4 regions of the Pantoea sp. X-Soil-YNGN-775 genome follow, and region 1 is predicted to be linked to each of the others. Evidence: predicted binding sites of a transcription regulator. Region 1 holds the regulator's gene; each other region holds the start of a gene.
What was found. Region 1 encodes Fur, which represses iron uptake genes when iron is present. Its sites were predicted from a motif close to ATAATAATGAGAACNACTATCAA; they were not measured.
Positions count from the first base shown of each region.

Region 2: a site for Fur is predicted at 1,339-1,361, ahead of AC6I8I_RS21690 (TonB-dependent siderophore receptor). Genes of this name have one in related genera too.
Region 3: a site for Fur is predicted at 1,087-1,109, ahead of efeU (iron uptake transporter permease EfeU). Genes of this name have one in related genera too.
Region 4: a site for Fur is predicted at 1,297-1,319, ahead of fepD (Fe(3+)-siderophore ABC transporter permease). Genes of this name have one in related genera too.

Region 1 covers NZ_AP035945.1:1,174,442-1,176,645, forward strand. The annotation lists gene glnS (glutamine--tRNA ligase) at 1-449, shown strand, start outside; gene AC6I8I_RS05470 (hypothetical protein) at 683-1,078, shown strand; gene fur (ferric iron uptake transcriptional regulator) at 1,149-1,592, opposite strand; gene fldA (flavodoxin FldA) at 1,945-2,204, opposite strand, start outside.
Region 2 covers NZ_AP035946.1:376,629-378,832, reverse strand. The annotation lists gene AC6I8I_RS21695 (LysR family transcriptional regulator) at 71-988, opposite strand; gene AC6I8I_RS21690 (TonB-dependent siderophore receptor) at 1,418-2,204, shown strand, end outside.
Region 3 covers NZ_AP035945.1:2,357,083-2,359,286, reverse strand. The annotation lists gene putP (sodium/proline symporter PutP) at 1-969, shown strand, start outside; gene efeU (iron uptake transporter permease EfeU) at 1,161-1,988, shown strand; gene efeO (iron uptake system protein EfeO) at 2,041-2,204, shown strand, end outside.
Region 4 covers NZ_AP035945.1:440,397-442,600, reverse strand. The annotation lists gene fepG (iron-enterobactin ABC transporter permease) at 1-263, opposite strand, end outside; gene fepD (Fe(3+)-siderophore ABC transporter permease) at 260-1,249, opposite strand; gene entS (enterobactin transporter EntS) at 1,395-2,204, shown strand, end outside.

The DNA.
Region 1 (2,204 bases):
TGGGCAAAGAAGTTCGCCTGCGCAACGCCTATGTGATCCGTGCTGAGCGGGTGGCAAAAGATGAAGCGGGCAACATCACCTGCATCTACTGCACCAGCGATGTGGATACCCTGAGTAAAGATCCTGCTGATGGCCGCAAGGTCAAAGGCGTGATCCATTGGGTGTCGGCAGACCACGCGCAGCCAGCCGAGTTCCGCCTGTATGATCGCCTGTTCAGCGTGCCAAATCCGGGCGCAGCCGACGATTTCCTGTCGGTGATCAATCCAGAATCGCTGACTATCAAACAGGGCTTTGTTGAGCCAGGTCTGCGTGACGTGGAAGCAACCACGCCGTACCAGTTTGAGCGTGAAGGTTACTTCTGCGCTGACAGCGTCTATTCGAAGCCGTCACAGCTGGTGTTTAACCGCACCGTTGGCCTACGCGATACCTGGACTAAAGCTGGCGAATAATCGTTGGTGCTGACCTGATAAAATGGCAAAAGGGCGAGGTATCGCCCTTTTTTATTGTCCTGATTTTTGCCATCACCGAGGTTTGTGCTGTCGCCATTTTGGAGTGGTTGTTACGAAATTGTGAGAGAAATCTGAGTTTAAAAAAATTAATCAATTACCAGATGTGAATTATCCGCTTTCAGGTAGGCTATGCCGTCTCAGACATAGCTCAGCGAGTGATATAAGGAAAAAAAATGACCGTTCTCGCCCAGGAAGCCAAACACAGTGTCGTCGTTTTACATCAGCTTATTGAACGTATTTTCAATCAACCCGCCGGGTCTGATGATAGTTTTGAGCTGATGATGTCCTATTTTCATCCTGAATTTCGCATGGTTACCCCGCGCGGAACTCAACTGAACCTGAATGAAGTCGAAGATCTTTTCCGTCAGCTGCAGGGCCAGCGGGAAGGGATGCGCATCGCCACCTGCGAGCACATGGTCATTTCCCATCAGGAGAAAGAGGTCACCGTGCAGTACCGTGAGATGCAGATGCTGAACGGCAATAATCAGAGCCGCATCGCCCTGGCGATTCTGGATTACAGCACCTCGATTCCGCGCTGGCGTTACCTGCAGGAAACCCTGGTTGCCTGACTGACGGCGGAAAAAGAATAAAAAAAAACCGGTGAATTCACCGGTTTTTTTATTTCAGCCTGCGTCAGACTTACTGATCGTGCAGCGTCTCATCTTCACGGCAGTCGCCCAGCGCGCAGTGACCATACAGATAGAGGCTGTGGTTGGTCAGCTTGATGCCGTGGCGGGTAGCGATTTCACGCTGACGGGTTTCAATCGACTCGTCGCTGAACTCAATCACTTTACCGCAGTCCAGACAGATCAGGTGATCGTGGTGATGCTGCTGAGTCAGCTCAAACACCGATTTGCCGCCTTCGAAATTGTGACGGGTCACAATACCGGCATCATCAAACTGGTTCAGCACGCGGTAAACCGTGGCCAGACCAATTTCTTCGCCGATGTCGATCAGGCGTTTGTACAGATCTTCCGCGCTGACGTGATGGCACTCAGGTTCCTGAAGCACTTCCAGAATTTTCAGTCTGGGCAGCGTGACTTTCAGGCCAGCCTTCTTTAATGCGGTATTGTTGTCAGTCATGCGGATTTTGTCCTGTTACTTATATTCACTTTTGTGGCGCTTGGCCTTGAATGTCGATCTTTGCCCATTCTCATTTGCGTCTCATTATAGAACTGATGCAGTGAAATGAAAACCGAGGGGAGTGCCTAAATCACCATGGGCTGTAAGGGATACGTCACCGAGCCGGGGAGGATTTCTGCAGGAGTCTGTTAACATTTCGCTTAGTCCTATCTGCTGCCAGAGAAAATAAGCGGAAGATCGATGCGGGTATTCTACAGATTAAACGAAGAAAGTTAAAAAAATGTGGCTATTATTTCTATAGGAATTTCCGTTGCCTCAATGTGAGCTGGCGCTCACATTGAGTCGGCTACCTTCAGGCTTCGAGGATCTCTTTGAGCTGCAGTTCATCAAAAATCTGCTTAACCCATTGCTCAACGCGCGCATTAGTCAGTTCTGGCTGGCGATCTTCGTCAATCGCCAGGCCGAGGAAGTGGGTATCGTCAGCCAGGCCTTTTGATGCTTCGAAGTGATAACCTTCGGTTGGCCAGTGGCCGACGATCACTGCGCCGTGCGGCTCAATGATGTCGCGGATGGTGCCCATCGCGTCACAGAAGTACTCGGCATAATCTTCCT
Region 2 (2,204 bases), on a different replicon from region 1:
TGGGATTCGAGCCGCAGGCAAACCCACTGTGACGAAGATTCACAGTGGGCTTTGAAGAGGAGCGCGAAGGTTAACCGGTGACGGTCTCAATGTGCCACGGATGCAGGGCAAGTTGCTGTTCCATGAAGTTGATAAAACAGCGGATGCGTGGGCTGAGATGCTCTCTTTTGGCGTAGATCAGATAGAGCGGCTCTCTGATCGGCGACTGGAAATTGGTCAATAGCGGCACCAATTTTCCCTGCCCGATATCACGGTGGATATGAAAATCAGCCAGCCGGACAATGCCCTCGCCCTGAATAGCCAGATCGCGCAGTAAATCACCCTGCGACAGTGAAGCCACCGGCGTTACCGGAAAAATCCGGCTCTGAGCGTCTTCAGTATAAACCCACTGGTTCCAGTGACTTTCAAAGTTGAAGTGAAAACAGCGATGTTCAATCAGTTCACGCGGATGGGACGGGATGCCGTGCCGGCTGAGGTATGCCGGTGAAGCACAGGTAATCCACTGACTTTCGCCGATACGACGGGCAATACGTGACGAGCTGGCCAGCACGCCACCATAGATAGCCAGATCCAGACCTTTGTCGAACTGATCCTGATAAAGCGGCCCGGTTTCAATATCCACTTTCAGCGCGGGATAAGCCGCAATAAAAGCAGGCAGCCAGGGCAGGATCTGGTAGCGGGCAAAGGTCGTCATGGTCCGTATCTTTAGCTGGCCGCTGATCTGATTAGGCATCTCTTCGGCCAGTGAATCAGCTTCGGCCATCGCATCCACCACCGCACGGGCGCTTTTGAGATAGACATGCCCTTCTTCCGTCAGCTTTAACGCGCGCGTCCCACGAACGAACAGCCTGACCTGCAGTCTGGCCTCCAGCCGACCAATCAGTTTACTCATCGCGGAAGGCGTTAATCCTTTAGCCCGTGCGGCGGCAGAGAAGTTGCCATATTCATAGGCCCAGATGAAAGCCAGTAGCTGATTGTAATTATCCATCCTGTTCCTGGTGAACTATCGTGAAAATATCGGGGGCGTGATATTACCTAAAAAACCCGGTGCGAAAAGGACTTCCGCGGCGCTTACGGAATGAATCCGCCAGCGTTTACAGCCGGATCGCTTTGCTGCCCGTCTGCCGCAGAGGCGGTCTGTTGCAGCCCTTTCACCGATTTCTGTTGTTCGCCGGCAGCTTTCGTCGCCTGTGTTTCGGGACGATGTTAAATGCATTTCCCTGCTGAACGACAGGAACTGACGACCTGCTCTGCTCAGTCACCCGCCCACCAGCCCCCGCAATGTACATTAAACGGCCTAACGTGAAGGAATGTAAAGTTATCCAGATCGGATATACAATGATAATTATTCTCATTATCATACGCATTTGCTTACATACCTTAACGATTCAGGGAGATTTTCTAAGTGAATGTAACTATGCATGTCCGGAAGCGCCCCGTTGCGCTGCTGCTGGCGGGAATATTGAGCACCTCCGCCTCTGCAGCTAACGAGGCTGAAACAGAAAAGCTGGCTGATGACCAAACAATGCTGGTCACTGCTGAACAGGAGTTAAAGCAACAGCCGGGCGTCTCGGTGATTACCGCGCAGGACATTGAAAAAAGTCCGCCGGTCAATGACCTTTCCGACATCATTCGCAAAATGCCGGGCGTTAACCTGACCGGTAACAGTGCTAACGGGGTACGCGGGAATAACCGCCAGATCGACATTCGCGGCATGGGCCCGGAAAACACCCTGATCCTGATTGATGGCGTACCCACCACCTCGAGAAATTCAGTGCGTTACAGCTGGCGAGGCGAGCGCGATTCCCGTGGCGACTCTAACTGGGTACCGGCCGAAATGGTTGAACGTATCGAAGTGATCCGCGGTCCGGCGGCTGCCCGCTACGGCTCTGGTGCTGCCGGTGGCGTGGTCAATATTATTACTAAGCGCCCGACCAATGACTGGCACGGTTCGCTGTCGCTGTTCACCAATCAGCCGGAAGATGACAAAGAAGGTGCTACTCGCCGCGCTAACTTTAACCTCAGCGGCCCGCTGGCCGGTGACGCGCTGACCATGCGGTTATACGGCAACATCAACAAAACCGACAGTGATGCGTTCGATATAAACCAGTCGCAAAACGGTTCCGCTGCTGCTGGCCGCGAAGGGGTGCGCAACAAAGATATTAACGGCGTGCTGTCGTGGAAACTGACCCCGTTACAGGTGA
Region 3 (2,204 bases), 1.2 Mb from region 1:
CTGTATACGCTGGTTGGCGGTTTCCTTGCGGTGAGCTGGACTGACACGGTACAGGCCAGCCTGATGATTTTTGCGCTGATCCTGACGCCGGTGTTTGTCATTATCGCAGTCGGCGGCTGGTCCGATTCATTGGCGGTGATTGAGGCAAAAAGCCTCGAAAACCTCGACATGCTGAAAGGTCTGAACTTTGTCGCGGTGATTTCACTGCTGGGCTGGGGACTGGGCTACTTTGGCCAGCCGCATATCCTGGCGCGCTTTATGGCGGCCGACTCCCACCGCTCAATCCGCACCGCACGCCGTATCGGTATGACCTGGATGATCCTCTGCCTGGCCGGTGCGGTCGGCGTGGGTTTCTTCGGTATCGCTTATTTCCAGAACAACCCGACCCTGGCGGCGGGCGTCAATGACAACGCGGAGCGGGTATTTATCGAACTGGCGCGGATCCTGTTTAACCCGTGGGTGGCCGGTATCCTGCTGTCAGCGATTCTGGCGGCGGTGATGTCGACCCTGAGCTGTCAGCTGCTGGTCTGCTCCAGCGCCCTGACGGAAGATCTGTATAAAGGTTTGCTGCGTAAAAACGCCAGCCAGAAAGAGCTGGTGTGGGTCGGACGTCTGATGGTGCTGCTGGTGGCGTTAATCGCTATCGCGCTGGCATCTAATCCGGAGAACCGGGTGCTGGGCCTGGTAAGCTACGCCTGGGCGGGCTTCGGGGCAGCGTTTGGTCCGGTGGTGCTGTTCGGGGTGTGCTGGAAGCGCATGAACCGCAACGGCGCACTGGCAGGCATGATCATCGGCGCGTTAACCGTGCTGGTGTGGAAGCAGTATGGCTGGCTGGGTCTGTATGAAATCATCCCGGGCTTTTTGTTCGCCAGTATCGCCATCGTGGTGTTCAGCCTGCTGGGACGTGAACCTTCAGCCGCAGCGCAACAGCGTTTTGCCGCAGCGGAAGCGGAGTTCCAGACTAAATAATCCGGCTGCCGTCAGAAAAGCCCGCCCGTTAATCGTGGCGGGCTTTTTTTGTTACAAAGATAAACCACTCAAATGCGAAATTATCTCATCCGGCAACTTGTTTTTTTCGTGGCGATAATGATAATCGGTATCGTTTACATTTTACCTGATTTTACTTTTATTGACGCTGCTTAACATTCAAGAGGTTGGCGATGTTCGTTCCGTTTCTCATCATGCTGCGCGAAGGCTTAGAAGCCGCACTGATTGTCAGCCTGATAGCCAGCTACCTGAAGCGCACCCAGCGCACCCAATGGTTTCCTGCCATGTGGGCCGGGGTGGTTATCGCTGCGGCGCTTTGCCTCGGGCTGGGGCTGTTCATCAACGCCACCACCGGCGAGTTTCCGCAGAAACAGCAGGAACTGTTTGAAGGGCTGGTGGCGCTGGTGGCGGTGGTTATCCTCACCTCAATGGTGTTCTGGATGCGCAAAGTGGCGCGCAATATCAAAGTGGAGCTGGAGCAGGCGGTAGACCAGGCGCTGCAGCGCTCAGGGCGCGGCGGGCTGGCACTGGTAGTCATGGTGTTTCTGGCGGTGGCGCGCGAAGGGCTGGAGTCAGTGTTTTTCCTGCTGGCGGCTTTTACCCAGGACGTTGGCTATGCGCCGCCGATTGGCGCGGTGCTGGGGCTGGCGACCGCCGTGGTGCTGGGCATGCTGCTTTACTGGGGCGGCATTCGCCTTAACATGGCCCATTTTTTCCGCTGGACCAGCATTTTCATTCTGTTTGTTGCGGCGGGCCTGGCGGCCGGAGCAATTCGGGCTTTCCATGAAGCAGGACTGTGGAATCGCTTTCAGGATGTGGCGTTTGATCTCAGCAACACCTTATCGACCCATTCGCTGTTCGGTACGCTGCTGGAAGGGGTGCTCGGCTATCAGGAAGCCCCCAGCGTCAGCGAGGTGGTGGTCTGGGGCCTCTATCTGGTCCCCGCTCTGATTCTGTTTTTTATGCCCGCGCGTCCCACCGCGTCGGCCACTGTGCGCTAAGCCATTTATCGGGCGCGCCTGCCGCGCTCAACAACGTGATAGGGAAAGAAACATGACAATGCGTTTCCGCCGCAAGGCACTGCTGGTTCCTTTGCTGGCGATCTCCGCCTCCGCTGCCGCGGCGGTGCCTCAGGTGACCGTCAGCGTTAACGACAAGCAGTGTGAACCGATGACCTTAACCGTTAAGGCCGGTAAAACTCAGTTCCTGATCAAAAA
Region 4 (2,204 bases), 730 kb from region 1:
TCCGGACTGCCGAGCGGATTGCGCAGCAGCGATTGAAAAATTGCGCCGCTTACGCCGAGCGCGGCACCAATCAGCAGCGCCATCATCACCCGCGGCAGACGCCACTCCAGCACGATCAGCTGGATATTGCGCGCCGCCTCGCCGTTGAACACCTGCCATAGCTGGGCAGCGGTGATCGGCAAAGTGCCGCGCGTCACGCCGAGAAAAGCCAGTGCCAGACACGCCAGCAGCAGCCAGAAGGCATTAATCGTTACGCGTCTCATACCGCACCTCTGCCGATCTTGCGGCGCACCAGCACAATCAGCATCGGCGCGCCGAGAATCGCGGTCACAATCGACACGCGTAGCTCACCCGGCACCAGCACCCGGCCGAGAATATCAGCCGCCAGCAGCAGACAGGGCGTGATGAGAATGGTGCCAGGCAGCATCCAGCGATGATCGTTGCCGAACAGCCAGCGTGCCAGATGCGGCGTCATTAATCCGACAAAGGCAATCGGCCCCACTGCGGCAGTGGCGGCGCCGCTCAGCAGGGCGATCGCCAGCAGCCCAATAAGCTGGGTGCGGGCAACGCGGGTACCGAGCGCGGTTGCCATATCACCGCCCATGCTGAGACTGTTGAGCGAGCGTGCCAGCAGCAGCGCCAGCAGGCTGCCAATCGCCACCGCAGGAAAGGTGGTGCGCAGCATGGCGAAATTACGGATATCCAGCGAACCGCTGTGCCAGAAACGCAGATGATCGTAGATGTCAGGGTTAAGCAGCGATAAGCCAGAGGTTAAGCCCTCTAACACCGCGCCCAGCGCCACCCCGGCCAGCGTCAGACGTACCGGATTAACCCGTCCACCACCGATAGCGCCGGTCAGCGCCACCAGCAACGACGCCAGCAGCGCCCCGCTAAAGGCAAAGCCCAGCCAGTCGGCCGGCGAATCGGCACCGAACAGCGCAATGCCCAGCACCACCGCGAAGCCAGCCCCGGCATTAATACCCAGAATACCGGGATCGGCCAGCGGATTGCGCGTCAGGCTTTGCATCAGCGCGCCCGCCACGCCGAGGCCAACACCCGCCAGCAGCCCGGCCAGGGTGCGCGGCAGTCGGGCGTCACGCACAATAATGCAGTTCGCGCTGGAGCAGTCGGTCAGCAGCGCCTGGCTGACATCATGAAAGGCAATGGATTTGGCACCCAGCATCAGGCTAAGCGCGAGGAGCAGCAACAGCAGCATCCCTGAACCTGCTATTACATGGAATTGACGCATAACGTTTAAACCTTCACGAATTCAATGGCATCGCAGCGGATACCTTTATGATAATGATACTTGTTATCGTTCTTACGCGTTTTTTGTATGTTACCATGACTCGTAAACTCAATGACGAGGAAAATGGGTGCAAAAAGGCGACGTTATGAACAAACCCTCCCACTTTATCGATCTCAGCCTGCTGAAAACCCATCCCGCCTTCCGCGCCGTGTTTATCGCCCGATTTATCTCTATCGTCGCGCTTGGCATGCTGGCTGTCGCGGTACCGGTACAGATTCAACAGCTGACGCAATCCCCGCTGCTGGTCGGACTGGCGGTCACGCTGGCCGGTGCCGGCATGTTTATCGGCCTGCTGACCGGTGGCGTGCTGGCCGATCGCTACGAACGCCGACGCCTGATTTTATTTGCCCGTTCCACCTGCGGCCTCGGTTTTGTCGCGCTGTGTGTCAATGCCCTGCTGCCCGCGCCCTCGGTGATCGCGGTATTTGTGCTGGGCCTGTGGGATGGCTTTTTTGGTGCGATTGGCGTCACCGCACTGCTGGCTGCCACGCCGGCGCTGGTGGGGCGCGAAAATATCATGAAAGCGGGCGCTATCACCATGCTGACGGTCCGCTTTGGCGCTATCCTGTCGCCGGCGATTGCCGGCCTGGTGATCGCCCATGCTGGCGTGGCCTGGAACTACGGTCTGGCGGCGATCGGCACCTTGCTGACGGTGCTCACCCTGCTGCGACTGCCGACGCTTGCGCCGCCACCGCAACCGCGTGAACATCCGCTGACCGCGTTATCCGCCGGGATTGGTTTTCTGTTCGCCAGCCCGATCGTCGGCATGGCCGCGCTGGTTGGCGCGCTGGTCACCTTAGCCAGTGCGGTGCGGGTGCTCTACCCGGCGCTGGCTCCGCACTGGCAGGTCGGACTGGAGCAGCTGGGGCTGATGTATGCCGCCGTTCCACTTGGG